Regions from separate parts of the Hydrogenimonas urashimensis genome, predicted to be linked through region 1. Evidence: riboswitches for the same ligand, from Rfam matches in the RefSeq annotation. Region 1 holds a riboswitch; the other holds the start of a gene.
What was found. A riboswitch is a leader RNA that binds a small molecule or an ion and turns the genes downstream of it on or off. The one in region 1 is predicted to bind cyclic di-GMP.
Positions count from the first base shown of each region.

Region 2: another riboswitch for cyclic di-GMP. It lies ahead of JMG82_RS02330 (hypothetical protein); the one in region 1 lies ahead of JMG82_RS04830 (peptidase associated/transthyretin-like domain-containing protein).

Region 1 is NZ_AP023212.1:957,394-974,132, forward strand. Features, by position in the region: gene JMG82_RS04805 (phenylacetate--CoA ligase family protein) at 1-831, opposite strand, end outside; gene JMG82_RS04810 (glycosyltransferase family 4 protein) at 873-2,069, opposite strand; gene JMG82_RS04815 (serine O-acetyltransferase) at 2,406-2,954, opposite strand; gene JMG82_RS04820 (hypothetical protein) at 3,808-5,295, opposite strand; gene JMG82_RS04825 (peptidase associated/transthyretin-like domain-containing protein) at 5,307-6,287, opposite strand; gene JMG82_RS04830 (peptidase associated/transthyretin-like domain-containing protein) at 6,924-8,936, opposite strand; cyclic di-GMP riboswitch class I at 9,118-9,200, opposite strand; cyclic di-GMP riboswitch class I at 9,266-9,350, opposite strand; gene tviB (Vi polysaccharide biosynthesis UDP-N-acetylglucosamine C-6 dehydrogenase TviB) at 9,483-10,748, opposite strand; gene JMG82_RS04840 (NAD-dependent epimerase) at 10,738-11,796, opposite strand; gene JMG82_RS04845 (tyrosine-protein phosphatase) at 12,049-12,816, shown strand; gene JMG82_RS04850 (GumC family protein) at 12,926-15,250, opposite strand; gene JMG82_RS04855 (polysaccharide biosynthesis/export family protein) at 15,252-16,067, opposite strand; gene JMG82_RS04860 (glycoside hydrolase family protein) at 16,367-16,739, opposite strand, start outside.
Region 2 is NZ_AP023212.1:462,033-478,771, forward strand. Features, by position in the region: gene mgtE (magnesium transporter) at 1-339, shown strand, start outside; gene JMG82_RS02290 (Na/Pi cotransporter family protein) at 352-2,007, opposite strand; gene JMG82_RS02295 (MBL fold metallo-hydrolase RNA specificity domain-containing protein) at 2,111-3,511, opposite strand; gene JMG82_RS02300 (hypothetical protein) at 3,540-3,767, opposite strand; gene JMG82_RS02305 (M90 family metallopeptidase) at 3,945-4,784, opposite strand; gene mnmH (tRNA 2-selenouridine(34) synthase MnmH) at 4,766-5,875, opposite strand; gene selD (selenide, water dikinase SelD) at 5,877-6,911, opposite strand; gene JMG82_RS02320 (HAD family hydrolase) at 6,983-7,450, shown strand; gene JMG82_RS02325 (DUF1501 domain-containing protein) at 7,464-8,846, opposite strand; gene JMG82_RS02330 (hypothetical protein) at 8,857-11,064, opposite strand; cyclic di-GMP riboswitch class I at 11,233-11,317, opposite strand; gene JMG82_RS02335 (BatD family protein) at 11,377-12,936, opposite strand; gene JMG82_RS02340 (tetratricopeptide repeat protein) at 12,917-13,702, opposite strand; gene JMG82_RS02345 (VWA domain-containing protein) at 13,726-14,721, opposite strand; gene JMG82_RS02350 (vWA domain-containing protein) at 14,718-15,632, opposite strand; gene JMG82_RS02355 (hypothetical protein) at 15,625-16,035, opposite strand; gene JMG82_RS02360 (DUF58 domain-containing protein) at 16,032-16,739, opposite strand, start outside.

The DNA of each region.
Region 1 (16,739 bases):
TTCTGTTGCAATTGGCCCTACTTCTCGACTCCCATAGTGATTGAAAATTTTACATTGGAATACATCTTCTATAAGATCTCTCATATAATCATATACCGTGCCAGCAGAAGTATGAATAGCATTTTGTTTTTCTACATAAATTTTGTTTTCTTTGGCAAATTTTGCAAGTTCATAAATTGATTGAATATATGAAATTATAAGTTTGGGCGGTCTTTTATTTAAAATTTTTAAAAAATTTATCATGTCATTTTCAGATAATTTATAACTATTAAGACAAACTCGATTTAATTGAAAATCTAAAAATCTATCCTTCAATGATCTTTTTCCAATTGCAATATCTCTATCCGCTCCCCAAATGATAATAGTTGAATCATATGGAGTACATCCTCGCAAAAACTTTACCAATTCGAAATTAGCCTTATTGCTTAATTTGTATTTATCACATTGAAGAAATTTAACAGGTTCACCCGTTGAACCGCCGGAAGTATTTACATAATGATTTCTTTTATTTAAGTCTTTTGAATATAGATTTTCTTTTTGCTGACGAATAATCTCCTTGGTCAAAAAAGGAAAATTTTTTAATTCAGAAAGATCTTTTAATTCTACTACTCCTCTTTGGACCAGTCCGAGATCCTTAAAAATTTTAGAATAATAAGGAACATTTTTATATGCATGATTTAGTAAAATATTCAATTGATCGATTTGTTTTTTCTCTAATATTTCTATAGGCATAGAACAATCATTTTTTAAGTTGTGGAAGTATTCAAGGATATGTTTTTGATTTATACTAATATTTGATCTTAAAAAGCAAATAAATTTTTGTATTGACATTTTATTCTCCTTTTATCATTTACAAAACAAATATTACATAATCATACAATTGTATTGTTGAAAATAATTGAATTAATAATATGCACGTATCGATCAATGATCAATTTTTCATCGAATTCTTTTTCCATTTTTTTCCTCCCAGATATTCCCATCTTGAATCTTTCTTCTGCTGACATTTCAACAATTTTAGACATAGCTTCAACCAAACAATGAACATTTTTAATTGGGCACTTAAATCCATTGATATTATCATCCACGACATCTTTACAACCGATATTATCTGTTGTAATAATCGGTTTACCCATAGCTGCAGCTTCAAGAAGCGATCGTGGTACACCTTCTCTATAATATGATGGAAGAACAACACAATCACTCATTTCTACTATTCCAGGCATAACGTCCGGACTGACACCACCAAGATATTTTATTGATTCACCATCACATATCTGATTAATAACATTTATATTAATATAGTCATCATAATTATCATGTTCACCTACTATAATAAATTTTGTATTGGAATATTTCTTAATCATTTTTGATGCCGCTTTTAAATATTCTTCAATTCCTTTTTGTTTCAAAAGGCGACCAACAAACAAAAATCTTATTTCTTTTGAGGACTCTTTTGGAAACTGAGAATCCGTTATTTTAAATTTGTTCAAATCTACACCTGATCCGGGAATTCGCTCTGCTTTAACTTTAGAAATAATTTTTTTTTCTATAAAATAATTCATATCATCATTATTTTGAAAAAATACTTTCATAGCATTTTTTAATGAAAATTTGAACAATTTTTCAATAGTCAATCTAAAAATTTTACTTTCATGAGAAAAAGCTTTACCAGCTCCAGCTACATTATTAATTACCGGTATCCCAGCCATTCTTGCAGCAATATTGCCAAAAATATTTGGTTTGATTGTATAATGCAAAGAAACATCGGGGTGATATTTTCTAAAACCTTTATAAAGTCGGATGAGAGTAGCAATTTCTTTAAAAGGATTCATCCCATATTGGGAAAAATGTACTGGAAAACATTCCACATTGTATTGTTGTAATTTTTCCACATAAGAGTCAGGTGGTGCCATAACAATAACTCGATATCCCTCTTCCTGTAGTTTTTTTATTAAATTTAATCTAAATTTATATACTGATAAAGTTTTATTATACACAATAGAGATAGTTTTAGCTTTCAATACACAACCTTGAAAATTACGATTATTTTCTATTAACGATTTCATTTTTAACTATATCGACATATTTGTTGAAAATCAAATATGGAATCCTTTTTTACAACAATTTTCAGCATTAAAGAATAAATTATGTATTGGCTCACCACATATAGCACTCCGGATGATATTCAATAATTGGGTAGCTTTTACTTAACCAACCTCTACTTTTGGAAGTATTAGAAAATGGGGGACTACCCAGTTATATAAATGGTGTACCACTTTGAAATTTGTATCAAGAACACAAGAATCTGATTCTCGCTGTAGTATAATTTTTTCATTAAAATTTCTCATCCCCTCTATAAAATTACTATTTTTGAGAAGAATGCATATTCGAGGGAGTTATTTCTATGAAAAATCTATTTTACGCTCTATTATTTTTAAGCAATCACATACTACATAACAATTATCTGGAATGTCTTTATATATTATTGCATTAGCCCCTATTTTAACATTATTACCTATCTTAATTTTACCAAATAATTTTGCTCCAGGTGCAATATAAACATTATTCCCAATGATAGGGCATCCTCTTTTTGAACCTTGACCTGATACCCCTATACTCACATCTTGTGATATATGGACATTATCGCCTATTACTGATGCATTATTTATAAATATTCCACCATAATGACCAATTCTAAAACCTTTTCCTATAATCGCACCTTTCTCAATAGAAATTCCCCATAAAGAATTAATAATAAAATTAAATAATAAATAAATTGGTGAAAATATTAGTTTGATAAATATATTATTTTTATAAATCCAATTACCAAATCTAAATATTAAAATTGCATGTAATCCCGGCTGTCTAAAACAATTAATATATCTTTTAATTTTATGTCCATGTGTTAATGTATAGTATCTTTTAAAATCATATTTAATATAAGAAAACATTTCAACTACCTCCTGAAATTCACTATCATTAATTCCATTTGTACATATTTAAGTTGATTAAATTCCCCAATCATTGACCAAACGGGATGACTTTTTCTTATTTTTGATTATGGCTTCCCCCTACCTCAATGGAAGTTATTTTTTTATCAAAAGAATTATGTGAAAATTCCATATTGTAATCCAGTATCTACTCTTTGCTCATCGGTCATATCCTTGAAAGGGAATTGAAAATAAAAGCATCAATTGTTCCTTTCTCAAGCTTCCATCAAACTATTCGATGCAAGCGTTGTGCGATGATTTCCCGTGACGCTTGAATTTTAGATAAGTTTTTTGTTATTTAGACCATTCCAACAACTTACAAAAGATAAATTCATGGCTATTATAGACACGGATGGCATGACCTGCGGTCAAATGGTTCTCTCCATTATTTAGGACCCTTCTATGGACTATGAGGCCAAAATCATTGTAATTTTGACATTAGATTTTAATCTTTTTCTAGCATCATCCTTTGATGAAAACCAATAGACATTTAGTATTCATCTTAGAACGACCGATTTAATGATTTAATTATAACATTGTCTATAAAGTTTATCGAGACGGAAAAGTCCAATGTAACACCGTGCTCATATACTCAACAGTAAGGATTTCTGGAAATGAACTCTCCACCATTTTCAACTTAGTTCGTTTCGGAAAACCCCGCTTGTTTTAGATCGCCCATTCAACCAGAACGTGAAAATAAGGTAATGGCAGGCTCAAATGGTGGAGACTGTTACCTAATTTCTTTGTACAAAAAATGTTGACAGATTATTACACTGGTTTGTTTCTTAAAGGACAAACCAGTGCGAAGATATAATTAGTGAGCAGAGACTTCCAGAGAAAGCTGATGAAGCTGATGTTCAATGTTTGTATATTGACTATTATATTTCTCATGAGGATTTGTTACTTCTTTAAATGGTTTGTATATTTTTTTATAATTTAAAGAAGTAGGTGCTGAAGTGGGTATTCTTCCTGTTCTGTTTTTTACCTCATTTATGATACGGGTATCTATATAATCTCTTTTTCCTGATCGTGCACCAGCATTTGTAAGAACTTTATTATAAGTAAGTGTTGATTCATATGGTTTATAATTTGGTACAAGTAAAGGTTCTTCAGTTTTATAAGGTATTTTAACAGGATTTTCTACATTATAACCTGCAACATGGTGGCCAAATGCAATATTATCTTTCATATAAATTTCTGCGTGATTATTAGCCATGGAGTTTCCAATACGTACAAGTGGATGTTTTATAGCTGTTCCAGTATCGGGACCAGCAACTGCAACATTACCTCGGAAATCCAACCGTGCGGGACGATTTCCATAATAATCATAATCTCCAGATAATTGCGCTGCTCTATAATTGAAATTATACATCACATTATTCCATGATGCACATGACGTGCCTACTTTGATATATGGACTTCTGTGCCCATAATGTGCATAAAGATTGTCACGCAAAAGAATATTGTTTCCATTTATAAGTGTTCCAGTTGAATGGTAGAGTAAATGTTCTGACATTAAACAATTTGAAACTGTAACATTTGAAACTGTATTACCTCCTTTTTCTCCATTCGAAGGATATGTTGACCAAATTGCTACGGCTTCTCTTGACGACCAAGAAAAAGTACAATGATCTATTACTACATTATAAATTGGGCCATAGTATGCAATCAATGATATATTTGTGTAGGTCCCATTTCTAGAGCCATCTTTTGGCATTCCAGTTCCAGCACCACGTATTGTAATATGCTGAATCAAAATATCATGTGCACCACTAATTCTGAATTCTCCTCGTCCAAATAAAACTACAGGACCAGGAGCTGTTTGGCCCGCAATTGTCAAAAAAGAATTTTCTTTTTTGAGGTTATAATTTATGCCATCTTTTAAAGGAATAATACCTGAAATATCAAACACTATTATTCTTGGAAATTTTCTTGTCACTGCCCACGCAAAAGAACCATGAGTGTTATCTGTATTTGTTACATCACCAGAAAGGGTATTTACATGCAATATTTTGGGCAGATCTGAAGTTTTGCCAGTTTTCGCATATAGTCCATATGCGGCCCTTGTTTGAGTTCCGTATCCATAAAGTCCCGGAATAATGCTATATTTGGATAGATCATAGTTCACTTCTGTAGCGTTTTCCGAAGCATCACCTTTTTGTATATCTTGAATCTCATCTCCAGCACCCTCATGTTCTGTGACAGGAATCAATGTTCCATGGTTTGTTCCACCTTCTGGTGTGATTACAAATGCCATTGCCATTATCGCTGGCAAAAACAAAAGAAAAATTATTTTTTTCATGCTAAATCCTTTTATCGATTGTCTTCGAAAGTTTCACCGGGTTTGATGCCCGGGATCACTTCCTTAAATACCGCCTCGAACTTCTTGACGTAATCGTACGCCCGAATCTTGAAGTCACTGTTGGGTACCACCTCGATCTCGAACCTTCCATCTTCATCCGTGGAAAGATCCGTCATGATCCAGTTCTCACCCCGTGCCTGGATGCGGATGCCACGGGCCGGTGTCCCGTCTTCGTATACGATCCTTCCGGTATATAGGCCTGCCGCCTCTTCAATCGGCATACTCAGGCTCCATGCGCCGGCATGAGAAATCTCTCCTTTGTAGGAACCGTCACTCTGGCGGGTCGCATACCCCTCTTCGATCCACATCCCCTCTTTATAGTCATAATACCACAGGGGAATCGTTTCCGCTTTCGCTTTGGAAACTGCCGGAAAGCGGATGACAGCGCTGTCGGCAATCTTCAACGGATTGCCATCACTGTCTCTTAGATCGATGATCATCATTCCGTAAGAGGTCAGCATCCTCTCTTCTTCGTTACTGTCGATCCCCTTGTAGGCGCCGAGAAACTCGTATCGCCCTTTGCTGGTGAATATATCTTCGTAGGCTATATCGGCCTGAACCTCACCGGTGTACATATTCCCTTCGCTGTCCTCATAAACTCCGGCCGGAATCTCGATGCTCGCATCTTTTGAAGTCACTAGAGTTTTCTCTGTTTTGCTGTCATAGCTTTCATGGTCATCATACCGATCCAGCGGATAGGCAAAATAGTTCGGAGAAACGGTCGTCGTGCCGTTGACATACTGTTTCACCTGGATGATTTTGCTGTTTGTGTAATAACCCTCTGCACTGATCGTAACTACCGCTCTATCACTTTCGGCAATGTTCTCCAGTGTGTAATAACCGTTCTCATCGGTCGTTGTCACACAGCCTCCGATGCTCACTTTCGCATTGGCGACAGGATCTCCCCCGCTGTACTTGAATATCTTCCCCATTACTTTCGCCGATCCGTGCCGACAACCATCCATGGGCTCTGACGTCTGATCGCTTTCTTGAACATCCGAAGACTCTTCCATACTCTTCGACTCTTCTGTCGATGAAACAACCTCTTCTGAGGCTGCCGGGAACGCATCCGCATCTGCAATGTTGTCTTGTTTATCAGATTCTTCTATGACATTATGGGAAGTGATTTCATCCTTAAGCGACCTTTCGGCGTCGTTTTCATTGCTACTTTGATTTGCGATGTTTGCAGAAGACGCGTTCTCTTTGATTTGGCTCGTTTCGTTAAAGCTGCTGCCGCCGCCTCCACCACATGCAGTCAACAGTGTCATGGCTGTAATTGTCACTAAAATATTTCTGAGTGTTCTGATTGTTCTCAAAAAAATCTCCTATATCTATTTGCTCCGACAAATAAATCGTCTTACGCAATTGAAAGTATATATACATAGGGCTAATAGTGGATAAACAATCAGTTAATCAGTATTAATCGAAACATTGCCATTTTTATTTTGGAGCCACAATATCACTCATGGCTCCGGTTTATGTTTGACAATATGTTGTAAAAGAACGTGAAATTCCCGAAATTCCAACAAATTTGTGACAAAATTCTGGGAATATCATTGAGACAAAAATTATCTTTTGTCTTCGAAAGTTTCACCGGGTTTGATGCCCGGGATCACTTCCTTAAATACCGCCTCGAACTTCTTGACGTAATCGTACGCCCGAATCTTGAAGTCACTGTTGGGTACCACCTCGATCTCGAACCTTCCATCTTCATCCGTGGAAAGATCCGTCATGATCCAGTTCTCACCCCGTGCCTGGATGCGGATGCCACGGGCCGGTGTCCCGTCTTCGTATACGATCCTTCCGGTATATAGGCCTGCCGCCTCTTCAATCGGCATACTCAGGCTCCATGCGCCGGCATGAGAAATCTCTCCTTTGTAGGAACCGTCACTCTGGCGGGTCGCATACCCCTCTTCGATCCACATCCCCTCTTTATAGTCATAATACCACAGGGGAATCGTTTCCGCTTTCGCTTTGGAAACTGCCGGAAAGCGGATGACAGCGCTGTCGGCAATCTTCAACGGATTGCCATCACTGTCTCTTAGATCGATGATCATCATTCCGTAAGAGGTCAGCATCCTCTCTTCTTCGTTACTGTCGATCCCCTTGTAGGCGCCGAGAAACTCGTATCGCCCTTTGCTGGTGAATATATCTTCGTAGGCTATATCGGCCTGAACCTCACCGGTGTACATATTCCCTTCGCTGTCCTCATAAACTCCGGCCGGAATCTCGATGCTCGCATCTTTTGAAGTCACTAGAGTTTTCTCTGTTTTGCTGTCATAGCTTTCATGGTCATCATACCGATCCAGCGGATAGGCAAAATAGTTCGGAGAAACGGTCGTCGTGCCGTTGACATACTGTTTCACCTGGATGATTTTGCTGTTTGTGTAATAACCCTCTGCACTGATCGTAACTACCGCTCTATCACTTTCGGCAATGTTCTCCAGTGTGTAATAACCGTTCTCATCGGTCGTTGTCACACAGCCTCCGATGCTCACTTTCGCATTGGCGACAGGATCTCCCCCGCTGTACTTGAATATCTTCCCCATTACTTTCGCCGATCCGTGCCGACAACCATCCATGGGCTCTGACGTCTGATCGCTTTCTTGAACATCCGAAGACTCTTCCATACTCTTCGACTCTTCTGTCGATGAAACAACCTCTTCTGAGGCTGCCGGGAACGCATCCGCATCTGCAATGTTGTCTTGTTTATCAGATTCTTCTATGACATTATGGGAAGTGATTTCATCCTTAAGCGACCTTTCGGCGTCGTTTTCATTTTCGCCACTTATGTTTTTTTCATTTTCGATATTTTTTTCGCTATTTGAAGTTTTGGCAGAACTATCCAGGTTTGAAACCATACCGTCCTCATTGCCATTCTCCAAGCTATCTATATCTTGTGTCGGAATATTATCTTGTGGAAGTACCTTTTCCGTTTCGGTTTTTTGCTGATGACTCGGTTCAGAAATTTCCTCATATTTGGATTGATCATTAACTGTTTCGTCTGATGATAGATCGAGTGAAATGTCAATGGCCGATCTTTCACGCATATGACGGATTGCCGATTCTTCATCCACAAGTACAGATCCAATGACAGCTTCCGCCTCATGATCAAATGATGGAGAAGCGATATCAAGAGGTTGTTCAATACGTTTCACCTTTTCTCGGTCTATTACAAATGTATTGAGATCGCCGTCATCATCCAATGTTTGAAGAAGCTGAGCAACATTCACAGCAGCTTCAGGATCTTCAGGATGCAGAGTCAACGGAGTTATTTTGGAAGCCACTTTTGCTTCACCCAATATAATCTTTCCTACCTTGAACGTAACGGTATCTCCCTGTGGGCACGTAAATTCTCCCATTTCGGCAGTGACACCCATTTTTCCCGATGAACATTCATAATCAATTCCCTCGACAGGTCCGTCGATAAACTGGCCTGTAATAAGAGTCGAAGCTGTATTCAAGGTTGTTGAATCCAGGCTGCTTTCGGCACTGTTTCCGCCACTACCGCCACAGGCTGTAAACAGCGTGGCGACTGCTGCTGAAACAAGCGCGTTTCTCATTATCTTGATTGGTCTCAATGTGTCTCCTTTTACAAGACTAGTCGATAATGAAAGTAATTATTTTTCTCATTTAAAAAACATTACTTTCGACTAAGCGTATGCAAGGAGCAAACCACTAAAGTAGAAGAATTGGAGACAGAAATATGCAAATTCTAAGATTTACATATCGATCAAATAGGAAAACATGATACGGGTGTATCATGGCAACCCAGCCGTCTTTATAAAACATAAAGACCTGTGGCTTTCCGTCCCCATTTCACAATGGGTTTGGCATATCCTACATACATTAAAAAACGTGGAAAAGGTTTCATAAAAGAAGATCTTGACTCTTTCGAGGAATAAAGAATCAAGGCAACCCGGCTGTCTTTGACCTTTTGGTAAAGACCCGTGGCTTTCCGTCCCTGCTTCACAACAGGTTTGGCCTTTTCACATACATCATTATGATACAATTCATATTAAACAAATCTTAAATCAAACGAAAAAAGGTAGCACTACTGTTAATGAACAAAAACAAGAGAAAGTGGGAACCAAGGTTTAGTTGGCCCCATTTTTAGACATAAAACCTTAAAGCCGACCGTCACTCTCTTTGAGTTTGGACTTGATATCATAAACGACTGTTTTTTGACCATTCTTCACTTTGTCGATGTCAAAAGATTCGAACTCATTGTGAGCCACCGCCAGAATAATTGCGTCATATTTCTTGCCATTGAGATCCCTTTGTTCCAGTAGGTCCAGACCATATTCACGTTTTACCTCTTGGGGATCAGCCCACGGATCGTATACATCCACATCGATCTCGTAATCTTTAAGTTCTTGGATTACGTCGATAACTCTTGAATTGCGGATATCAGGACAGTTCTCTTTGAAAGTGATACCAAGAACAAGTGTTTTTGAACCTGCGATCTTATGCTCTTTTTTAATCATCAGTTTGACCACCTGGTTGGCCACATAGATACCCATATTATCATTAAGCCTTCGACCTGCAAGGATAATTTCCGGATTATAGCCAATCTCCTGAGCCTTATAACTCAGGTAATAAGGATCGACGCCGATACAATGGCCGCCGACCAGTCCGGGACGAAATGGCAGAAAGTTCCATTTGGTCCCGGCAGCCTGAAGCACCGCTTCGGTGTCGATACCGAGCCGGTTGAAAATGATCGCCAGTTCGTTGACAAAGGCGATGTTGATATCGCGCTGAGCGTTTTCGATGACTTTGGCAGCTTCCGCAACCTTGATGCTGGGAGCGAGGTGGGTGCCCGCCGTGATGATGCTGGCGTAAAGCGCATTTACCTTTTCTCCGATTTCCGGCGTCGAACCCGATGTAACTTTGAGAATCTTCGTGACGGTGTGCTCCTTGTCGCCCGGATTGATCCGTTCGGGGGAGTAGCCACAATAGAAGTCTTTGTTGAATTTCAGACCCGACTCTCTTTCAAGAATCGGCACGCACTCCTCTTCGGTCGCGCCCGGGTAGACAGTCGATTCGTAAATGACGATATCCCCTTTTTTCAACACCTTTCCGACGCTTTCGCTCGCTTTGAGCAAAGGAGTCAAGTCAGGGTTTTTGTGTTCGTCGATGGGAGTAGGTACTGTCACGATGTAGATATTGCACTCCGCGATATCCTCCAATCGGTTGGTGAATTCCATCCCATTGGCGATCGCTTCCTTTACTTGCTCGTCGCTAAGTTCAAGGGTTCTGTCATGTCCCTTTCGAAGCTCGTCAATACGCCACTGGGCGATATCAAAACCGATCACTTTATATTTGTTGCTGAAGGCGTGGGCAAGGGGGAGGCCCACATAGCCCAGGCCGATGACGGCGATTTTATCGGACATGGTAGAACTCCTTGTACCAAGTTATAAAATTGTTGATTCCCTCTTCAATGGATGTTTCGGGTTTGTAGTGCAGATCTTCGATGAGATCACTCACATCGGCGTAGGTCGCAGGGACATCGCCGGGTTGGATTGGAAGCATGTTCTTCTGCGCTTTCTTTCCCAGGGCTTTCTCGATCGCTTCAATAAAAGCCATCAACTTGACCGGGTTGTTGTTGCCGATATTGTAGATTTTGTAAGGGGCTTTGGAACTGCCGGGATCGGGGTGTTTGCCGCTCCACTCGGGATTGCCTTTGGGCGGGTTGTCAATGACGCGAAGGACTCCTTCGACAATATCGTCCACATAGGTGAAGTCTCTAAGCATCTCGCCGTAGTTAAAGACATCGATCGGTCTGTCTTCAATGATCGCCTTGGTAAAGAGAAAGAGGGCCATGTCGGGACGACCCCAGGGGCCGTAAACGGTAAAGAAGCGAAGCCCCGTGGTGGGAAGTCCATAAAGGTGGCTGTAGGTATGGGCCATCAGTTCGTTGCTTTTCTTGCTGGCGGCATAGAGGCTGATAGGATGGTCAACATTGTCGTGGACGGAAAAGGGCATCGTTTCGTTAAGGCCGTAGACGCTGGAGCTGCTGGCATAGGCGAGATGTTCGATATCGTTGTGGCGGCACGCTTCCAGGAGATTGACAAAGCCGACGATATTGCTATCGACATAGGCATAGGGATTGGTGAGACTGTAGCGCACTCCCGCCTGGGCGGCGAGATTGCATACTTTGTCAAATTTCTCCTCCTTGAAGAGTTGCTGGATGGCATCACGATCTTCGAGATTCAGCTTGATAAAACGGTAATTCTCATATTTTATGCTTTGATAGGGTTTGCCATACTCTATATCGGTACCCTTTTCGATGCCGGTCTCTTCAAGACGTCCATATTTGACACGCTGGTCGTAATAGTCGTTGATGTTATCGAGTCCTACGACTTCGTCCCCCCGTTCGAGCAGTCGTCTGGCCAGGTGAAAACCGATGAAACCTGCGGTTCCGGTTACCAAAATTTTCATTGTATTTCTACTCCTTTATGTCATTCATGAAGTAATCTCATTATCGACAAATTCTGTTAACTATTAAATTTCAGATAATCATTAAAAAGATTAAATAGATTTTACTCTTTTGCTATTTTAATTAGGAGGCTGATAATAACGTGATTTATCTTAATATAATGACAAATATTCCGATATAGCTTTCAACCAATAGTTGTATATTTTCATAAGTAGGTTATACTTTCGAAAAAATTTAAAGACAGTGGGAAAAAAATGACAAGTTTTTTTAGCAAAATTTTCAATAAAAAAACAGAGTCAATAGAATCATCGACACAAAAACAACCTCAGCACCAACTTTATGTGGATATCCATTCCCACTTGCTGCCTGGTATTGATGATGGATCAAAAGCGATGTTTCACTCCATCAAATTTGTAAGTGCCATGCAGAAACTGGGATATAAAAAACTCATCATTACTCCCCATATTATGTCCCACCGATACAAAAACAGTTCAAAAATTATTCTGGAAAAACTGGAAATACTAAAGGATGCTATTGCCGACCACGATATTGATGTCACGCTAGAGGCGGCATCCGAATATTATCTGGATGATCATTTTCTTTCATTGCTGGATAAAGGAGACATTCTCACACTCCACGGGAAATATGTACTTTTTGAAATGTCATATACGCGGCCGCCCGTTGACTTGGAAGGCATAGTGTTCAACATGATTTTAGCAGGATATATTCCAGTCCTTGCCCATCCGGAAAGATACATTCACATGCACAGTGACTTTTCACAATACACTGCTTTGAAAGAGCAAGGAGTGCTTTTTCAGCTCAATCTCAACTCATTGGCAGGATACTACTCCAAAAAAGTTCAGAATGTAGCGAAAAAGCTTGTCAATAAAGGAATGGTGGATTTTCTAGGAAGTGATATTCACAAAATGCAGCAAATTGAAACTTTGGAAACAGTCCTGAAAGGGCCACTGCTTCAGAAAATTTTTGAAAAAAACAAAATTTTGAATAATTCTTTTCTGTAATCTTAAACCATGAGACTGAAAACGAATTTACTGGTTTTCAAATATAAGATTCGAATAGATCAACCGAAATATTTATGAATTCGGCCCACAATAGGGCCGAATGATATTTTCATGAATAATAGTTGTTGTTGTATCCGTAACTGACTCCATAGCCATAGCCATAGGCACCTTTTTTCGAAGATACTTTGAGTGCATTGATAATGATACCTACCTTGATTTCATGCTCTTTGGCAAAATGGTTGATATTCTTCACAAATTCTCTCTTCGAATATTCGGCACGTACCACCACAAGATTGATATCTGACATTCTCATAGCAATCATCGCATCTGTAACAAGACCTATCGGTGGTGAATCGAGTAGTACATAATCGTATTCGCTCAGCAGCTTTTCAATCAATTTTTTGAACGCATCTGACATCAGCAGTTCGGAAGGATCCGGTGGTTTGGGGCCACTCGTAATAACATACAGATTATCTTCATTGGTTTTCTGGATCACTTCTTTGAGCGTATTTTTTCCTGCAAGAAGTGTACTCAAGCCCTCTTTGTTCGGAAGGTTAAACATCTTGTGTACTTTGGATTGACGCATATCCAGATCGACAATGATGACCCTTTTTCCGCTTTTTGCTATGATTTTAGCAAGCTCGGTTGATATGGTCGTTTTACCCTCTTTCGGAATCGTCGAAGTTATCGTTACAAGCTTTGATTTGCCGGTATTCTGGAGAAATTCCAGATTGGTTCGGACAACCCGTAATGCCTCGTGGAAAGTACTGAGGTTTTTTCGACCGCTGAGAAAGGGAATCGCACCATAAAGAGGAAGATGCGTAAGTTTTTCCAACTCTTTGCTGCTTTTAATCGTATCGTCCATTCTGTAACGAATAAGCGCAATGGCCATGCTCAACATAAAGCCAAGAATTCCACCTATCAAAACAATGAGTTGTACTATAGGTTTGAATGGCTTTTTCGGCACATAAGGTTCATCCACAACGCGGGCTCTCGGCAATGTGGAGGAGGCGGCGATAGCCGTTTCCGCTCTTTTCTGCAGAAGATAGGAATAAATTTTTTCGTTAACCATAAAACTTCGCGTCAAACGTGCCAGCTGCCTCTCCTGCTCCGGCAACTGTTTTAGCTTTTGTTCATTTTCATTGATAATTCCAAGCAGTCTTTGTTTCCTGTCCTGAAGGCTCCTTATGGCACTTTTGAGTGCAGCCAGCAAGGAAATTCTAAGGCTGCGCAATTTTTTGGTTACCCTGACCACATCAGGATGAAGTTCCGTATACTCTGTCAAAAGTGAAGAACGCAATTCATTCGCTTCCTGGATTTTCAGGATCAGTGCGTTTATAGTGGGACTCAACTGTTGGGCAAGATCAATATCGATGCCTTTAATATCTTCATGCGTCTTAACAAACTGCAGAATATTCTGAAAAACACCAAGCCTCATGTCGATTTCATAAAGCTGACTCTGAAGTTCACTCAGCTTTTCTGCCGTTAAAGTGGCTTTTTCGCCGACACTGGTCACAACATGTGTCGCTTTGTATTGTTGAAGCCTGCTTGCCGATGCCTGCAAGGTTTTACTAATAGAGGCCAATTGGCTGTCAATAAATTTCAGTTTTTTCTCTTCACTTTCCGTTTTCAGCTTCAGTGTTTCATTGATATACGCATTAATAACCGCATCGAGAATATCTTTTGCGCGCATACCTACCCTGTCTTCGAAGCTGACAGTTACCATTGTGGCTTTGGGGGAAATGGAGTTGACTTTTAGATTGTTTACGATATAGTCTTTCATTTCTTCGTTGGGACGAATCGAAAAGAAATACTTCTCGTTTTTCGGTTGGAATATTTTTTGGACAACTATGGAAAACCAGGGTGTTTCAATCTGTTCTCCGTACTTGTGGACTTTTTCATAGACAATCGGTTCTTCATTTTTTGAGCCCAATTTGAAATAGGACATGACAAAATTGATGATTTTCTCTTTTAAAGAAGGTTTGATAACAAGTTTGAAACTTTCTTCCGAAACAGGATAGAGTTGAAACGTGCTTCTCTTGGCATTTTCTGTCAGCATGTCAGCATTTACAACAAACGGAGAATTTTTGTACAACTCTTTGGTTTTGAAATTTTTAACTGTGTAATAACGTGTTCCGATATTCAAATTTTGAAGCGCATCAAGAATTATCTTTCTTGACTGTATGATTTCTATTTCATTCTCGATACTTGATCCGCTCGCACCTGTTGCGAGGCTCAAAATATCCGGCTGTGATCGTGAACCTTCCGTATTGATTTCAATCAAAGACGATGTCTTGTACATTTTTGGAGCAAAATAGGAATAGATAACTGCCAATACAATCGAAACCAACGTTATAGATACAATCAAGTATCTATAACGTCTAATGATGGTGAAAAACTCTTTCAGATCTGTTTCGCTAGCGCTGTTTTTCATATCAGTGGAATCCATGCAGATTGTATCCGTCTTTGATATATCTGAATTTTACAAATGGATCAAGCATAGCACTCAACAGTTCCCAGAATGGCATCTGTTCTCTAAACGCAACATTGTAGGCTTTCATGTCTCTTGGAGTGACGTAGACAATATCGTTGGGTCGAAGAATCAGACTCGACATGCGAATAGCTGATACGTCGTTGATGTTGATCTTCCTGATTTTCGGATGCCTGAGATCTCCTCGGATGACCAAAATATCTGTACGTTTCGCATCGTCTGTCAAATCACCTGAATAGGCCAACGCTTCAAAGAGGGTCATGGAGCCGTGCGGTACCTGAACGACACCCGGCTTGCGCACTTCACCCAGGACAAAAAGTCTTTGATCGAGAATCTTGACCGAAACGAAAGGGTTCCTCAAATATTTTTTATAGGCTTCCGTCAACCTTTCGGCCGCTTCGTTCTCCGTCAAGCCCGCAACTTTCACTTCATTGATCAAGGGCAGTCGAATCTTGCCGTTTTTCGGCACTTTCAAACCTTCGTATCCGTCACGTGTCAGATAGGTATCCCCCAATCCGCCACGGGATATCACTTCATTCAATTTTCCGCCGGCTCCACCCGATTGGTTGAAGACTGAAATCTGAATTCTATCGCCCGGGACGATTTTATATTCGTAAGACATTTCAGCTTCATATTCGGAATCGGAGACGTTTGTCTCTACATTGTTGACATTTTTATCAAACATTTTGTATTCCTGGGTAGCACACCCGCCAAAAAACATCCCTGCTGCCAACAATAAAGGCAATAGACCTTTTTGCATCATGTCTCCTTCTTGATTGATTATGGGATTAACCGATCCCCACAATGCCCGTTTTTTATAGAAAAATTATACACTACCAACATTTAAAAGTAATTGACTTATTGGATGACAACGGTATAACTTTCTTTATTAAAATCGGTAGATTCGGATTTTGTTTAATACATGATCAACAAAAAGAAATGGATGTTCTTGATTTTGCAGAGAATCGGAAGTTGTGTGGGTTTTTCAGATCAATGGTGCGCAGAGCGAGACTTGAATTGTAATTGATATAACAAAATACGCTTCATTCGGCATTCTCGTCAAACCAGAGCGTCTTTTTTTGTATCATTTGGCACAATTTTGGCACACTCGTCCACTACCGCTACCAACTCCTCCGCCCTGCTTCCAACCTGCCGATACCACAAACTGTTCTGCATTTCCAACGCCATTTTTGCCCAGTCTCTTCTTTGGATCGCCTCCCACATATGATTGAACGTCATGAGTCGATTGATGCCGAGGTTGTAGAGCATGTCCAACAGGACAGACTGAATCTCCGACGGCAGATCGTCGAAATCCGGGTATGCGCGTCGTAATTCGTCTGCCATGTTGTCCAGCCGGTGGCGCAGCAGAAGTTCGCCCTCTTCTTCGGTTATGGGCAGTTTCGTACCGTACCCGATGGTCCAGTTGCCGTAG
Region 2 (16,739 bases), 500 kb from region 1:
ACCGTCCGTCAGCTCGCACTTGGTGACATCGATCCGACCGAAGCGAAAAAGGTTATCACAAAAGAGGTGCTTCTTTCGCTGGGCAACGGTCTTGTCTACGCGGTCGTAATGGGCCTTATCGCATGGATATGGTTCAACATGCCGATGCTTGGACTCGTCATCGCCCTCTCCATGGTCATCAATCTTCTCGCAGCCGGATTTTTCGGAGCCACGATACCTCTCGTTCTCAAAGGACTTGGCATCGACCCGGCGGTCGGATCGACGGTGCTTCTGACTACCGTTACCGATGTTGTCGGTTTTTTCAGTTTCCTGGGCCTCGCGACGATGATCCTGCTGTAGCGTCCTTCTTCGTCATTCGGGAACCCCCTTCATCCACTCCCGGACCGCGTTGCGGAGCGATTTCGAAAAACTTTTGCTCAGATGCAGATCGTTGATGGCGATGGTCGTCATCTCCGAAGCGATCGAGCGGTTTTTGGCGATCTCCCCTATGATCTGCATACTGTTTCGATAGGATTGGGCGATTCTTTTATAAAAACGCTCCATCTCCTCGAACGACTCTCTCTCCCCATCTTTGAAAGCGCCGTGAAATGCCCGCACACTCTTGATGATCTGATACCGCAGATTTCGCAGAAAGAGACTCCCCTCCCGATTGTCCTCGTCGTACCACCGATCGATGTCGTGAAGCATATCTTTGATCGATTTGGCCGCGGTGGCAAGATAGGCGGTCGTCCGTGCCATGCGGTCGAGGTCGGCCTGAAATCTCTCATCCGCCCGCTTGCCGGATAGTTCTGTGATGAAACGGAGTATCTCCCCTTCGAGACGCCGGATATGGGCGTAGAGACGGGCATAGGAGAGGGTCATGTTTTCATCGTAGGTATCCAGCAGTTTGTCAATGGGAAGATGTTCTGCAAGCACCTTCTGCGGAGGTGTGTTGACAGCCAGCAGGGCAAAATTCTCCACCTCCTCGGCAAGATGGAGAATCTCTTTGAAAAGCGCATCCCGCGCCACTTCCGGCAGGTCTGCGGAGACATTGTGGATATAGTGGGTGACATGGGCCTTCTCTTTTTTGAAAAATCGTTTCATGAAGGCAGTCAGAAACGGAATGAGGGGGTACCACATCGCCACACCCAGCACGTTGAAAAGCGAATGGAAGAGTGCGATGCGGATGACAGGATCCGAACCCGGCCAAATCGCCTCCGTCATCTTCAAAAGCGGTCCGATGGCCAGCAGTGCGACGATGCCTGTGGAGACGTTGAAGAGAAAATGAGCCAGTGCCGTTCTCTTCTTGTCGGGAGACCCGCCCACGGCACCGAGTATCGCGGTTACCGTCGTCCCGACATTTGAGCCGATGACAAAGGCTGCCGCCGCCTCGAAACCGATGATATGGGCAAAAAGTGCACTCTGCACGATGGCGATGGATGCGGAGCTCGACTGGATCAGCGCCGTGACACCCAGCCCCATCAGCGCATACCAGCCAAGATGGGCGAAACGGTGGGCGCCGATATCGAAATCTTCCGCAAAAAGCGAAAAACTCTCTTTCATCCCTTCAAGTCCGAGGAAGATGAGGCCGAACCCGACCATCGCATTGAAGAGACTTCTTGTACGCGTCCCCTCTTCCAGAAATATGCTGGCCAATCCCCCGATCCCAATGAATGCGTAGGAGAGGATCTTTATATCCATCTTGAAACCGACGAACCCCACGATCCATGCCGTCACGGTGGTTCCGATATTGGCTCCGAAGATAACGGCAATAGCGTGTTCGAGGCTCATCAGCCCCGCACCGATGAGAGAGATGGCCATCAGAGTCACCACCGAGGAACTCTGAAACAGGGCCGTGGCAAACAGTCCCGCCAAAAAGCTGCGAAACCGCGTCCCCGTGGCGAAGCGTATCCAGCGCCGAAACGCCCGTCCCGCCGAGAGCCGTATCTGGCTCTCAAGATAGATCATTCCAAAAAGGAAAAGTCCCAGACCGGAAAAGGCTTCGATCCATATTTTAAGGCTTTCCATCCTTCAGGTCCTTCTTACTCCACCTCTTTGGTTGAAGCGCCGAAGGTGCACTCCTGCCGATCGGGATTTTCTGCGGCAAAGAGCTCAGCACGCGGCGCCATATTCACAGATAGATCTTCTCTTTCGGCCTGACGATATGGGCTCTTTTTCCCACTTTTTCGCGAATCGCTTTTTTGAAAACGCTCTGCTTTTCCCGTTCTCCGTGAACCAGGCAGATTTTGCCCAGTTTCTTGATATGGGCAATCCAGTCGATCAGATCCTGCTGATCCGCGTGGGCCGAAAATCCGTTGATCGTGTATATCTTCGCGCGGATGCGGATCTCCTCCCGGTATATTCGTACCCATTTCACCCCGTCGACAATATACCGCCCCAGCGTCCCTTCCGCCTGGTAGCCGACGAAAATGACGCAGTTGCGCTCGTTCCAGAGCCTGTTTTTGAAATGGTGGAGAATCCTTCCGCCTGTGCACATGCCGCTCCCGGCGATGATGATGGCTCCCCGTTCGATTTCGTTGATCTTTTTCGACGACTCCACATCACAGGTAAATCGGAGGTAGGGAAAATCGAAAACATCCCCGTCCTCTTTGTAGAAGAGATTGCACTTAGGCCCCAGCTGGCGGTGGAACTTCGAGAAGAGATGGGTCGCCTTGATCGCCATCGGGGAGTCAAGAAAGACTTTGCAGCGGGGAAGTTCTCTCTCGCGGTACATATCCTTCAGGATGCAGAGCACCTCCTGGGTCCGTTCGATCGCGAAGGAGGGAATGATGACATTGCCACGGTTGAGCAGTGTCTTTCTGATCGCCTTTTTGAACTCCTTAATCGTCTCTTTCATATTCTTGTGGTTCCTGTCGCCGTAGGTCGATTCGATAAAAAGCATATCCGCTTCCGGAACGTTTTCGACATACGGCATCACCAGGTCGTCCCTGTTGCCGAGATCACCGCTGAAGACCACTTTATGGGTCTTCCCCTCCTCCTTGAACCGTATTTCCACTGTCGCCGAACCAAGAATGTGGCCGGCGTTGCGAAATATGACCTTCACCCCTTTTGCCACCTTCAGAGGCCGGTCGTATTTGGCCCGGATATGGGTCAGCAGCCAGGTATCTTCCACATCCTCGGTCGTATAGAGAGGTTTTGGTACACTCTTCTCTTCGCCGCGCCTCTGCGCTTTGCGGTAACGTGTGCGATACTCCTCCTCCATCAGCTTGGCACTGTCGAAAAGCACCACCTGGGCCAGTTCGAATGTCGCCTTCGTCGCTACGATGATTCCATCAAATCCCTCTTTTACGAGTTTGGGAATACGCCCCACGTGATCGAGATGCGCATGGGTAATGAGAAGTATGTCGACCTTCCTCGGGTCGAAGCCGAAGTGCTGCCGGTTCTTCTCGTCTTCCCCTTCTCCCTGGAACATACCGCAGTCGATGAGAATACGAAGACCGTTTCGTAGCTTCAGAAGATGGCAGGAGCCTGTCACCTCCTCCGCCGCACCGAAAGATTGTACGATGGCCATGTTTCACCTCCTGCCGATTGGCGAGCGCTCAGGCCCGCCGGCAGGACTCCTCTTTAGCCTTGATCGCTTCAAGACGCTTGAGAATGTGGTCGAGTTCCGCCAGGTTCTCTTCGCACTCTTTTTGCAGTTTCTCGCGTTTGCTCACTATCAGGTTGATCTGTTTTTGAACATCTTCGAGGTCGATTTTGCAGTTCTGTGCCGCCTGTTCCTCCTTGTCGAGTACCCATTCGGTCGCTTTTTTCAGAAATTCCATCATGTGGACTCCTTCGCAATTTTTTTAAGAGTAACACAAAGTATATTAATACCTGATGTTACGCAGAGCATGGGCAAAGCCCATGCTTTGGCGGGGAGACAAGCCTCCCCTAAAACTTCGAAATCGAATATTTCGAGATGACGTTCCGCTTTTTTGCGTAACCTCAATTAATAACCGATGTCAATCCATGCTCTTGAACAGCTCCGCCGTGTTAAGAGCATAAAAGCCCCTGAGCTCTTCATAGAGGTCGGGAAAGTGCTTTTTCAGGATTTCTGGTTTCTGAAAGAAGAGTTCGGTGATTACGGCGAAAAATTCTGCCGCGCTGGTGGCGGCATACTCGCCGATGAGCCTGTAATCCTCCCAGTTGCGGTTTTTTATGCTTTTTTCTCTCAACTCGTTAAAACGGCGGTAGAGTACCGTCGTCCATCGGTGATACCGTGACCGTTCCAGAGGCGGAATCCCGTCGGCGGCGCCGTTTTCGAAATCGAGAACATGGGCGAGTTCGTGCAAAATGACGTTGTGCCGGCGGATGTGCAGAGCTTCCCGCCTCGCTTCGTTCCAAACGATGACCACGGTATCGCCGGCGGATTCTCCTTCCAGAGCCAGATCCTCTTCCCGGTAGATTCCCCCTTCCGATTCGATCTGCCTCTTTACCACATCATAGGGGTAGATGAGAATGGTTTGCAGTTCATCGTAACACTCGTCGGGAATGTTGACGACCATCAGACAGGCGTAGAAGGAGATGATCGCCTTCATCTCGTCCGTCACCTCCGTGCCGATGCCGACAAATTCTTTCGTCCAGACAAAAAAGAGCAGTCGCGGACGGATTTTCTCCTTCAGCCTCGCCGGCAGAACCCTGTAATGGGCAACTTTTTCAAGCGCTTCGCGATAGGATGGCGGAAGAGCCGTTTTCTGAGCCCTTTTCCACAAACGCATACGCCGGAAATAACCCACCGCCTGCCAGGTCAGAAAGAGCGCCGCCAGGAGCAACAGAATCTGCGTCAAAATGATGTAGTACAATGTGTCCCATCCCCCAGAAAGGCTTTCACCTCCTCCCAATCGCCCCGGAAGAGTATACGCTCCCGTCGTTTTTGTATCTGGTAGTCGTACATCGGGTCGTAATACTCCCGCAGCAGGTATTCGACCCAGGTTTTGTGCGCTTCCACTCGGCCGCTTGCAATCTGCTCACGGTAGGCGTTTCGAAGCATCTGAAGCACCTCTTTGCAACGTTCGCCCCCCAGACGCTTTTGGATACGCCCGATCGCCTTTTCGATATCTTCGTACCACCGCTTGAGCGGATCCTCGAAGCGGTGCAGCGCATACCCCTCCTGGGCCCGGACCACATACTCTTCGAAGGTGATCGCCACCCTCCGTTCCATCGATGTTTTCAGCACGACAAGAGGCGCCTTTGCCAGGTGTTCGTAGAGCTTTCTTGGCAGATAGAGACGGCCGACGTTTTTTCCCTCGTCTTCGAAAACAAGCCGTTTCCACCCAGTCGCCAGCTTTTTTATGATCGCATAGGCGAGCGCGTTTTCAAAATCGATCTGCGTCGGCTGGGGAGTGATTTTTCTGCCGAATGATGAGCCCCTGTGATTGGCGAGGGCTTCCAGGTCTACCGCGTCGGGGAGGGTACGAAGCAGTATCGTCTTGCCGGAGCCGGTCCTGCCGGCGAGCACCAGAGGGGAAAACCGGGCCTCACTTCGCTCCATCTCCTCGATGAGATAGCGCCGGAACGCTTTGTACCCCCCTTCGATGCGGACGATATCACACCCCGCCTCGGCCATCCACGCCTGGGCGATCTGCGATCTTAGCCCGCCCCGGAAGCAATAGAGCAACGCATCCGGATGCGTTTTAACAAAACTGCACCACGCTTGGATGCGCCGGGCTTTCACACCGCCCGAAACGAGTCTGTGCCCCAGTGCGACAGCCGCTTCGTTGCCCTCCTCTTTGTACATTTTTCCTACAAGATGCCGTTCTTCGTCACTCATCAACGGCAGGTTGACGGCACCGGGGAAAGCTCCTTTGGCAAACTCCACGGGTGCTCTGACATCGATAAGGGGTCTGCTTTCCAAAACGATGCGCCGGTAGTCGTCCGTTGTCGGAAGCGGCAATCTACTCCACCTCGATGAGATGTTCGCGTCGCGCATGGGTTTCGCCGATGGGTTCCAGATTAAGTCCGTGCTTTCGTGCTGTCTCGTAAAAGGCATCAAGCCCGGACTCTTCGACGATGACAAGAAGGCCTCCCGATGTCTGGGCATCGCATAGAATCTCTCTTTGCTGCTGTGTCATCTCGCCGATTTTGTGGCCGTAGCTTTTGAAATTTTTGCGCGTGCCGCCCGGAATGCACCCCATTCGACGGTACTTTTCCACATTGGGAAGAAGGGGCACCCTGTCAAACCGGACGGTCGCGCCGATGCCGCTGCCTTCGCAGATTTCGCTCAAATGGCCGAGCAGGCCGAAACCGGTTACATCGGTCATGGCACAGACACCTTCGAGCCTGGCGAAATCGCTTCCGGCCCTGTTGAGTGTGGTCATTGCCTCGATGGCGGGGGTGATATCGTTTCCTTCTATCTTCTTCTGTTTCTGGGCAGTGGAGAGAATACCGATGCCCAGCGGTTTGGTGAGGAAAATTCTGCACCCCTCTTTGGCCGTATCGTTTCGCATCAGGTAGCGGTTTTCCACCAGTCCCGTCGCCGCCAGGCCGAATATCGGCTCAGGCGAATCGATGGAGTGTCCGCCGGCAAGGGGAATGCCCGCCTCTTCACAGACCGCCCTTCCCCCTTCGATCACTTCCCTCCCCACTTCGGCGGGAAGCTTGTCGATGGGCCATCCGAAAATCGAAATCGCCATCAGCGGTCTGCCGCCCATGGCGTAGATGTCGCTGAGTGCATTGGTCGCGGCGATCCGGCCGAAGGTGAACGGATCGTCCACGATCGGCATGAAAAAATCTGTCGTCGAGAGGATTGATGTCCCGTTTCCAAGATCGTAGGCTGCCGCATCGTCTTTGCTGTCGTTTCCCACGAGCAGCTGCGGACACTCGATCTTTGCCCGTGTCGTCTTGAGAATGTCGTCAAGCAGCACAGGGGATATTTTGCACCCACACCCCGCACCGTGGCTGTATTCGGTAAGTTTGATGGTTTCTGACATATCTGTTCCTTACGTTTGTTATACTTGCGAATTATATCACTGATATTACGCACATTGAAACGGATCGAAGCATGAAGATAGAGATACCAAATTACGCCACAATCGACATACGGCATATCGTCTGCGACTACAACGGCACGATCGCAAAAGACGGCATGATTCTTCCGCATCTTAAAACGCTGTTGCAAAAGCTGTCGGAAGAGTTTACGATTCATGTCATTACGGCCGATACCTTCGGAAGTGTCACGGCGCAGCTGGCGGAATGCCCCGTATCGATCAAGATTCTTGAAACCGACGATCATACGAAGGAGAAGATGGCGTTCGTCCGCTCTTTGGGAGAGGAGTTGTGCGTCGCGCTGGGAAACGGAAACAACGACGAAGCGATGCTAAAAAGCGCAAAACTCGGCATCGCGGTCACAGGGGATGAAGGGTGCAGCACAAAAGCGTTGATGGCGGCCGACATTGTCTGTCGCGACATTTCGGACGCCCTGGAACTGCTGCTTCATCCCAAACGTCTGACCGCCACGCTGAGGCGTTAGCCGATTTTTTTCATCAGGCGAGGAGATCCTTGATCGGCAGGTTGTTGTTGGTCAGGATTTCGGGGTTTTTGATGCCATACATCCTGTAGATGGTCGCAGCGATGCTGAAGACCTGGAAATGGTACGATTCGCCCGAACTTCCGAAATTTTTGGGACGCTGATAGATTCTTCCACCTCCGCCTGTCACCTCGGTCTCCCCGACGATACCCAGATGGTTCATGTAGTCGCCGCCCCCGAACCAGTAGACATTCTGAAGATTGCCGTGGTCCCAGCCCAGTGAATTGTTGTAGTTGACATTGCGTCCGAACTCTCCGAATACGACGATATTGATGTTGCTCTTGCCCGCGGCTTTCAAATGGGCCATCGCCACTTCGATCGACTCCATCAGCTGGGTCATCCGCCGGGTGTAACGGTCGATGGCGTTGGAGTGGTCGTCCCATCCGCCAAGGCCTGGGCTTCCCATGCTCACGATTTTGGTGTATTCGTTGTTGATGAGCAGGCTGACCGCCGTTTTCAGACGATTTCCGAATGTGTTGTCCGGATAGACGATGCCTTCGGGCAGGGTGATTTGGTGGATATCGTCGGCAAACTTCTCGAGTGTGACGCGCCGTTCGAACGACTCCTTGATCTTTCCGGCGCGATTGTATTTCTGCGCCAACGTATCGAAAATCTCGCCGATAGTCGTATTGGTCTCCTTGTTGAGAACCCGGCTTTCATACCATGAAGCCGAGCCGCCACGCTTGTAGGGATTGTCGGAGCCGCTGCCAAACGCCACCGGCTTGAGGAAGGGTTTGAGATCGACGTCATCTTCGGTGAAAAAGGTCGACTCCCCCTCCATCGTGACGAAAGGAATCGTCTTGCCCACATCATCCGTTCCCGAAGGTTCGGTGATGACACCTTTGTGATAGAGGATGGAGGCGAGATTCGCGATGATGCCCGCACCCCCTTCCGTCTCCTTGCCCCTCTGGGCCTGGGATGTACACGCGCCGTGTGACTTCAGATCGTCCACCGTCCGGAAACAGGTCCTAAAAACGTTCATATCCCCGGCATCGAGCATCCGCTGCATCGCGTAGCCCCCGGCATTTCCCCAGAAACCATCCTGCGTCAGCTTGATATAGCGCTCGTTTCCCAGAGGATAGGGATTCTGGCTCTTTTCACTGATCTCTTCTATATTCGTCATGTTTCCGGCCAGCTGGGACGGACCGCCGTAGAGGTAGATGATGATGGTCTGCGCATTGTTGTTTTCGTATACGGAAGGATCGAATTCGATACGGTCATAGTCGAGATCGGCGCTTTTGAGCGAAAGCGGCAGAACGGAAGAGATGCCAAGAGCACCGAGTCCTTTCAGAAAGTGCCTTCGGTTGAAATGTGCTTCGTTAAAATCGGTTCGTTTCATCTTCATCCTCCTATTTCACCGCTTGGAATTCGTAAATGGAATCGAGTCTGGAAAGGTAGTCGAGCACCAGCATCGCAAACTCCCCGCGCTCTTTGAGATCGTCGATCTCTTTTCGGTTACCATACAGGTCGATCCAACTCAGATTGTCGAAGGTTTCGTCGTAATCCTTTTCGTCGTCGATCAGGTCTATGAGGAAATTCCTCTCCTCCTCGGCCGCTTTGCGCCCCGCGATCGAAAGGAAGAGCGAATCGACGATATAGCCGGCGCGTCTTCTTTCGTTGGGCGCCCATTCGTGCAGCCTTCTTCCGTCTTCGCCCAGCTCCGTCGGACTGATCAGATCGGCCGGCAGATTTTCGAAAAGCTCGTAATAGGGCCAGCCATCGTCACTGTTTTGCAGTGAGGCGTTGCGTTCGTAGTTGGTCATGACATTTTCACGAATCGTCTTGTGGAACCATGCGAAAGATTGCGAATCGAGCGGCACCTCGACCTTGCGCCCCAGCTTGTAGCGCATCGTCGACTGGTGCATACTGTCGAGATTGCGCGCGATGTAGTAGAACGATTTCGCCTTGGGAAGCCACTTCAGCGCTTTGGCGATTTGATAGAAGGACTCTTCGAAGGAGCGTGTTTTGGCCGACTCGAGCAGGTAGGCTTTCGAATAGACGATCTGCTTGAGCAGTCCCGTCCAGGTCATCGGCCGGCTTGCAATCAGCTGATCGACGACACGGTTTTTCCGCTCTTCCGTGAAATTGGGGAAATAGAGGTCGACGAGCCGCCGAGTCACCGCGGGAACGAAAGTGGGCTGCAAAACGAGGGCGCTGTAGAAATCGGTCCCGTTTTTGATCACCTGGCCCGGGAAGAGATCGGTGATCGGCTCCACGTTTTCGTCCAGCGTCATGACGAGCGTGTTCGAACGGCGGTCGAGTTTCCAGTTTTTCAAAGCTTTCGCCGCCAAAGGAACGTGGGCATCGTTGAAATCCATCGTATAGATCTCCAGCATCTCCCGACCGTTGTCCTCGGGGCTTCGGAAGCGGCGCCAGTTTTCGTCGGTCATCATGTGGGTGAAAGTCACCCATTGCATACTGAAGCCCGCGTCGAAATCGCGCACCAGGTCCCCGTACACGTCGATCGCGTCGACGGTGTAGACCGTGTCGAGCTCGTAGGCCGGCGAAAAGAGAATGGTCTGACTGAGGATGTAGGCCGCCCATCGGTTGATATAGGCGCGCCCCGGCTGAAGCTCGTAGAGACGGGCAAGCATCGAGGCGACGATCTTGTTGTCGCCCCAGCCGTATTCGTCGTAATATTTCATCTTCTCTTCCACAGCCGCTATCTCTGCGGGAGAGTTCTGCCTGTCGAAGAGGGCCCGGGTATCGCTGATGAAACTGCCGGAGTTGACGGCTTCGACCAGCGTATCGTAGTCGACACCGTAAAAGAGTGTGCCGTAAAGCTTGATCGCCACTTTATATTTTTGCTCTTCGGTGAGTGCATTGAAATCTTCATCCGTCAGCGGGGCGAGCCGATACCGATCGTAGGGTATCTCGCTGGCAAGAACCGGTATGCTGTAAAGAACCGGTCCGGAGGCGATCTGGTTGAAGGCATCCTCATCCGTCAGTTTCAGGTTTCGGACACCGCTGTCGGCATATTTGGCATAGGATTCCTTCAGGTGCGCCGCCGCCTTCGCGAAAGAGACAGGCGTAATGTCTAGCGACGGTACGCGCTTGGCCACCTTTTCCACGACATCTGTCAGTTCGTTCTCGGTTTCGGGCACTTTCAATATCCCCTGCTCTTTCAGGGCGGAGACGACCTCCTCCTTGATCTCGATGCCGTTGGTGGGGTCCGCATCCGCATCAAGAGACTGAAGGAGCGCATCCACTCTCATGTCGCTCTCGATGATGAGAGCGCCGTCGGAGAGCTGGGTCTCTTCCAGTGTACGCAGTCTGATGTTTCCGAGTGTGAAGGTACACCCTTTTCCGACCTCGAAACGGAATGCGCCTTCCTCATCGGTGATCCCGTGCTGGCTCCCACAGTTGTAGGCGACACCCTTGACAGGGGAATCGACCAGATAGGCGGTCCCGACGACTGAAGAGCCACCGCTTCCGGGGAGGACGCCCCCGTCTGACGAAGCGGTCGTGGAACCGCCGCCTCCACCGCCACAGCCGACAAGAAGCATACCGGCCGCCACGACCAATACATGACGCAGTTTGCTGTTCACTTTACTCATTTCTCTTCCTTTCCATAACATTGCGAGGCAGTTGCAATGCTCCATTATAGAGGATTGCAAAGGGCTTTTGCTTCGCGATTCACAGTGGTTGATGGAACATGAAGGAAGTGGGAGGAAAAATCAATGCAGGTAAATGAGTCTTACTCTTTATTGAACGAATGTCAACAAAGAGGCAACCTGGCGATCTTCGCAAATCACGCGAAGACCCATGGCTTTCCGTCCCTGCTTCACAACAGGTTTGGCAACTGAACCTCCATTATAATGAGAGGATTCTTAATCGGTGTTTAAACAAACATTCTTCTTAAAATTGGTTTACATTCTCTCCTCTTCGATATCCTCGACAATCTCCGCGAGGATTTTCCGATCGATTTTGTCTCTTTTTCCTTTGTAGATATTCTCTTCCAGTCTTTCGAGAGCCTCTTTGATTCTTTCATCCTCCTGGGCATAGGGAAGAAGAAGATCCAGCAGTTCTCTGTCGTTTTTGGCGTGTCGGATCGCTCTGGCGATGTCGAACTCTCTCTTTTTCATGAAAACAGGAAGCTTCCGGTTGCCCAGCCACCAGGCGCCTGCGGCCCCCAGCACGATGCCGACAAGAAGATAGAGCCAACGGTATTCCTCCTCTTTTTCTTGACCTTTCAAGCTCCTGCCTTCTTTGCCGGCGGTCGTAGCCGAAGGGACTTTTTCGGTTTTTTCAGGAGGTCTGCCCAAATCCTTTACATCGGCGTTCTTTTTGCCTCCGACCACTTTGATAGGAATCGGTTCCGTGCGTTTTTCTATGACCTGCTGACGCTCTTTGTCGTAATATCTCAGAACAAAAGAGGGAATCGTGAAATCGTGATCGGAGACGATCGTGACCGTCTCCTTGAAAGTTCCGCCGTAACGTCCTTCCGTAATCCGCTCCTTGACCACGGGATCGTCGCTGTAGACCACGGTGTCGGGAATGTGGGGTTCGAACTTCTTGATATCGTCGATATTGCCCTCCCCTTCGATCTCAATCGTCACGCGCACCGGCTGATTGGCCTCCACTCTCTGCCTGTCGACCGATGCACGGATCGTGAAATCGCCATAGAGTTCCACATTGCCAGGAAGCGGGTCGACCTGGATCGTCACGGCATTGGAAGCGATTCGGCTCCACTCCAGTCTCGCAAAAAAACCGTTGAAAAAGTCGTCGTCGAAAAAGGGATCGTTGATGGGAGGCTTCACACGGACCCGCTTGGCGATCTTCGCTGTCAGGGGGCCGAGTTTGAAACTGCCGGCCTTTTGGGGAAAGATCAGGTAGCGCTGTTTTTCGACGATATACTCCCCTTCGTACGACTTCTGCACCTCTCCCACTTTTTTGATCCAGAAGTTCGGAAACTCGGGGGATTGAAGATCCACCTGCGCGAACCGGGCATCTCGGCGGTAGCGAATCACCACATCGAACGTGACCGGCTCGCCCACATGCACCCTTTTTTTGTCAATGTCGATTTCAAGCCGGGCATCACCCTTTCGGGTACCCGGTTTGGGTGCGTCGCTCACGCTGATTCTGACCGGATCGGTCCGGTAGAGGGTGCCATCGACTTTCACTTCCAGCGAAGGGATCGTCACATCCCGCATCGGCGCGAACGTGTAGCTTTTCGTCACGCTTCGGGAGGTATGGCCATTGATGATGGAGATGTTCGATCGCTGGGACGTACCCAGAATCGGAAAACCGTCAATCTCTTTCAAAACGGGAAAGGCGACATCCTCTCCCTCCGCCGTGATCGAGAATGTAACGGTGTCTCCCCGTGTCACCTCTTTCCTGTCCACATGCATCTTTATGCCTGCTGCGGCCAGAAAGAGCGGGACGAACAGCAGCGCCCACAGCAGCCGTTTACCAGGGTGTCGTCTCATCCTCGCTCCTTTCGCTCTTTTTTGTCGGCATCGGCAGCATCAGAGTGTGTATGCCGCGCTGGTTCAGCACTTTGTTCCATTTCCGCAACTCCATTTCACTGATCGGTTCCTCCCTTTTGGCTTCCGGTTTCTGGATTTTCCCACCTTTTTGGGCCTCTGGTTCTCTTTTTTTATCCTCACCGGCGTTTAGCTTTTCGTTTTCATCTCTCTTTGTCTCTGCGGTTTCGCTCTTTTGTTTCATCTGCTCTCTCTTGCCGCTTTGACTCTTCTGATCGTTTTGTTTGCTCTTTTCGCTCTTTTTTTGGTTCCCGGCGCTTTGGTTCTGTTTCCGGGAGTTTTTGCCGTCGGTTTCTTGGTTTTCGTTTCGTTCCCTCTTTTTCTGGCGTTTTTTCTTCTCTTTAATCTTTTTCAGCAGTTCAAGATTGAAACGGGTCTCTTTGTCCTCTTTGATTTTCAAAGCCTCCTCATAGGCCCTGATTCCTTCGTCGATCTTCCCAAGATGAGCGTAACAGTTTCCCATATTGTGCAGCTTTTCAAACTGCAGACTCTCTTTGTTCACCTTTTTGAAAAACGATAGTGCCTCTTCGTATTTTCCTGCTTTGTACAAAGCGTCGGCCGCGTTGAACGTCGCTTCGTCACTCCCCTTTTTTGCCAACTCTTTGTAGAGTTTCGCAGCCTTGTCGAATTCTCCCTTTTCATACGCATCTTTCGCCCGTGTCGGCGTCAGGAAATCGAGTGCGCCGGCATACGCAAGTGAAAAAAACAAAATTGATATTAATAAATATCTAATCATTGTCTCTCTCCTCCTTCGCTCTTGACAGGCCGTCTCATCTTTGCAGGGAGAGATGTATGGGCCATAAGAAAGAGAAGAATCGACAGCATCAACGGGTAGTAGAAGAGCTCTTCGCGTTCATGGATGGTCCGCTCCTTGATCTCACCGGATACAAGACGCGATCGGATGAACTCTGCCAGACGTTTCATGTCGCTCGAGCTGAAAGAGAAGCGCATATAGACTCCCCCGGTTTTTTCGGCAAGGGAGGATACGGCGGGGTTTAGTCGGGTGATGACCACATTGCCGTTTCTGTCGCGGACCACATCCCTTCCGATCTTCATCACACCCCCCTTGCGGGTTCCCAAAGCGTAGATGAAGACCTTGATTCCCTCTTTTTTGGCGAAGGCGATCTCCCTGGAAAAATCTTTTTGGTCCCCGCCGTCGGTGAAAATGAGCAGGGCTCTTTTCTTCCTCTTTTTCAGCAGGTCGGCCGTCACCTCCAGGGGAGCCATCATGTCGGTTCCCTTGAGTGTCACATAATCGAACCCCATATGCTTGACGAGATATTTCAAAGAGGCGTAATCACGTGTCAGCGGTGCGATGAGAAAGGCACGGGAGCTAAATCCGATGACACCTATGCGTGTCTGCTTCATTGCATCAAGAAGGTCGAAAAATTTCCGCTTGGCCAGTTCGAACCGATTGGGAAAGAGATCGTTGGCGAACATGGAACGGGAGATATCGAAAGCGACCACCAAGTCCACGGTCGACTCTTTCACCCGGATCACCCCCTTTTCCATGACGGGGCGCGCGAGGGCGACAAGTCCCAGTGCGATCGCCAACAGCAGGAGTGTTCTGCGGGCTCTTCGGCTCAATCCGCTCCCTTGGGCCACCATTTTCCGATAAAGCTCCGGGCTGAACCGCCTGCTAAGATCGTCCCCTTTTTTTCGGATCACGATCCCCAGCGGCACCAGAAAAAGAATCAATATTAAAAAATATGGATAAAGAAACGTCATCGGTCCGCTCTCCTCTCACGCCGGATAGGAAATCGAAGGCCGAGGGTGGAAAGAAGTATCAAAAGCAGGGCCGTGCCGAGCGGCCAGGCGTAATAGTAGCGCTTTTTGACATAGCGGTTGCCTTCGATTTCGCTCTTTTCGAGGCGGTCGATAGTCTCGTAGACCTTTTCAAGTTTCTGCACCGTATCGGCCTCGAAAAACTTGCCGCCCGTCTCCTTCGCGATTTTTCTGAGCACGTAGGGGTTGTAGTCGCCCCGTCCGCCGATGCCGATCGTATAGACCTTGATGCCATACTTTTTCGCCGTGTTGATCGCCACCTCCAGCGGCACAGTCCCGGCATTGTCGATTCCGTCTGTCAGAAGTATGGCAATCTTGTTTTTCGCATTGGAATCCCTGAAAAGCTTCGTACTCATGAAAAGCGCCTCATAAAGTGCCGTACGCCTAGTTCCCGCGATCCCGACCTCCACCTTCTCCAGAAGCCTCAGAAGGGAGGTCTTGTCGTAAGTAAGAGGCACGGCCACATAGGCGAAATCGGCGAAGATCGTCAAACCGATCTTGTCATGTTTTCTTGCTTTGACGAATCGGGTGACGATATCTTTGACGATGCCGAATTTGTTGTTTTGCGCCATCGACCCGCTGGCATCGAGGATCAAGGATATTTCGTACCCCTTCTGCCTCTCGATGACGATCTCGTTTGTGACGACCGGACTTGCCAGGGCTGTCACCAGAAGAGAAAAAGTGGCGGTTTTGGCGAGAGCATGGAGCCGCGATCGGCTCCGGGAGATCGTATGCAGCCTGTCGCTGCCGGGAAACCAGATGCTCTCGTAACGGGGCCGGCACCATTTCAGGCAGAGAAGAAAAAGAGGGATCAACGCAAAAGCAACGGGATGTTCGAAGGTGAAACTACCCATGTTTCATCACCTTTTTGATCAGGCTTCTCATCCGCCGTTCGTCGTAGGCATCTAGCGGTGGCACCGTTTTTCTGTATTTGTATTTTTCCAGTTCTTTTCGAAGATGCTCGAATGTCTCCCTCTCCGAGGCCTCTTCGATCAATACCGGCATGTACTCGTCGAAAGTGTAGACCGCCTCCTTCACGCGGTTGAAATCGATGGATGCGATTTTTTCGCGCGCGACTTCCCGGGGATCTCTGCGCCGCCTTCTTCTGCGTCGCCCCGCTGTGGCGCCGAGAAACCGGTACAGAAGCAGCAGGATAAGAGCCGCGAGTACAGCAAGAGCGAAGAGGATCAACCACGTGTGATCTGGCACTTCCACAGGCGGTTTGATATCTTTGAGCTGCGCCAGCATGTCGTTCATTTGAGCATCTCCCGAAGCTTAATGAAAGGATCCTCGTCGGTATAGATTTTCGTAAAACCGATTCGCTCTTTCAGAAAATGTCCCTCCAGGGCTCTGTCATGGCGCAGCAGATCCTCTCTGTAGCGCTGTAGCGTCGCCGGGGTTAGATCGAGCAGATGGTGTTGACCGCTGACGGGATCGATCAGATCGTACTCCCCCGCAAAAGCCGGATTCTCCTCGAACCGGTCACGGACGATTACAGCATACACCTCGTGCTTCGCACCCAAAAGACTCAGATCGGCGATGTCGTAGAAATCTCCCAGAAGCAAAACGATGGATCGCTCCCGAATGGCACGGAGCAGGAAGTCGGCCACCTTCTGCAGCGAGGTGCGCCGTCGAAGGACATCGACATTCAGGGCGTATTCGAGGGCGGCATAGACGATATTGGGACTCTTGGAAGGTTTGAACCACTCCAACACCTCCTCGTCATAGAAGATGGAGGTAACTCTGTCGGAGTTTTTCAGTGCCGCGAATCCCAGCAGCGCGAGCATCTCCGCCATGACTTCCTGCTTTTGTCGCACCGTACCGAAATAGATGCTTCCGGAAACCATGTAAACGATGACGATGTTGAGTTCACGCTCTTCGTTGAAGACATTGATGTAGGGTTTTTGTTCCCGTGCGGTCACTTTCCAGTTGATTTTGCGCACATCGTCGCCGTAGGTGTA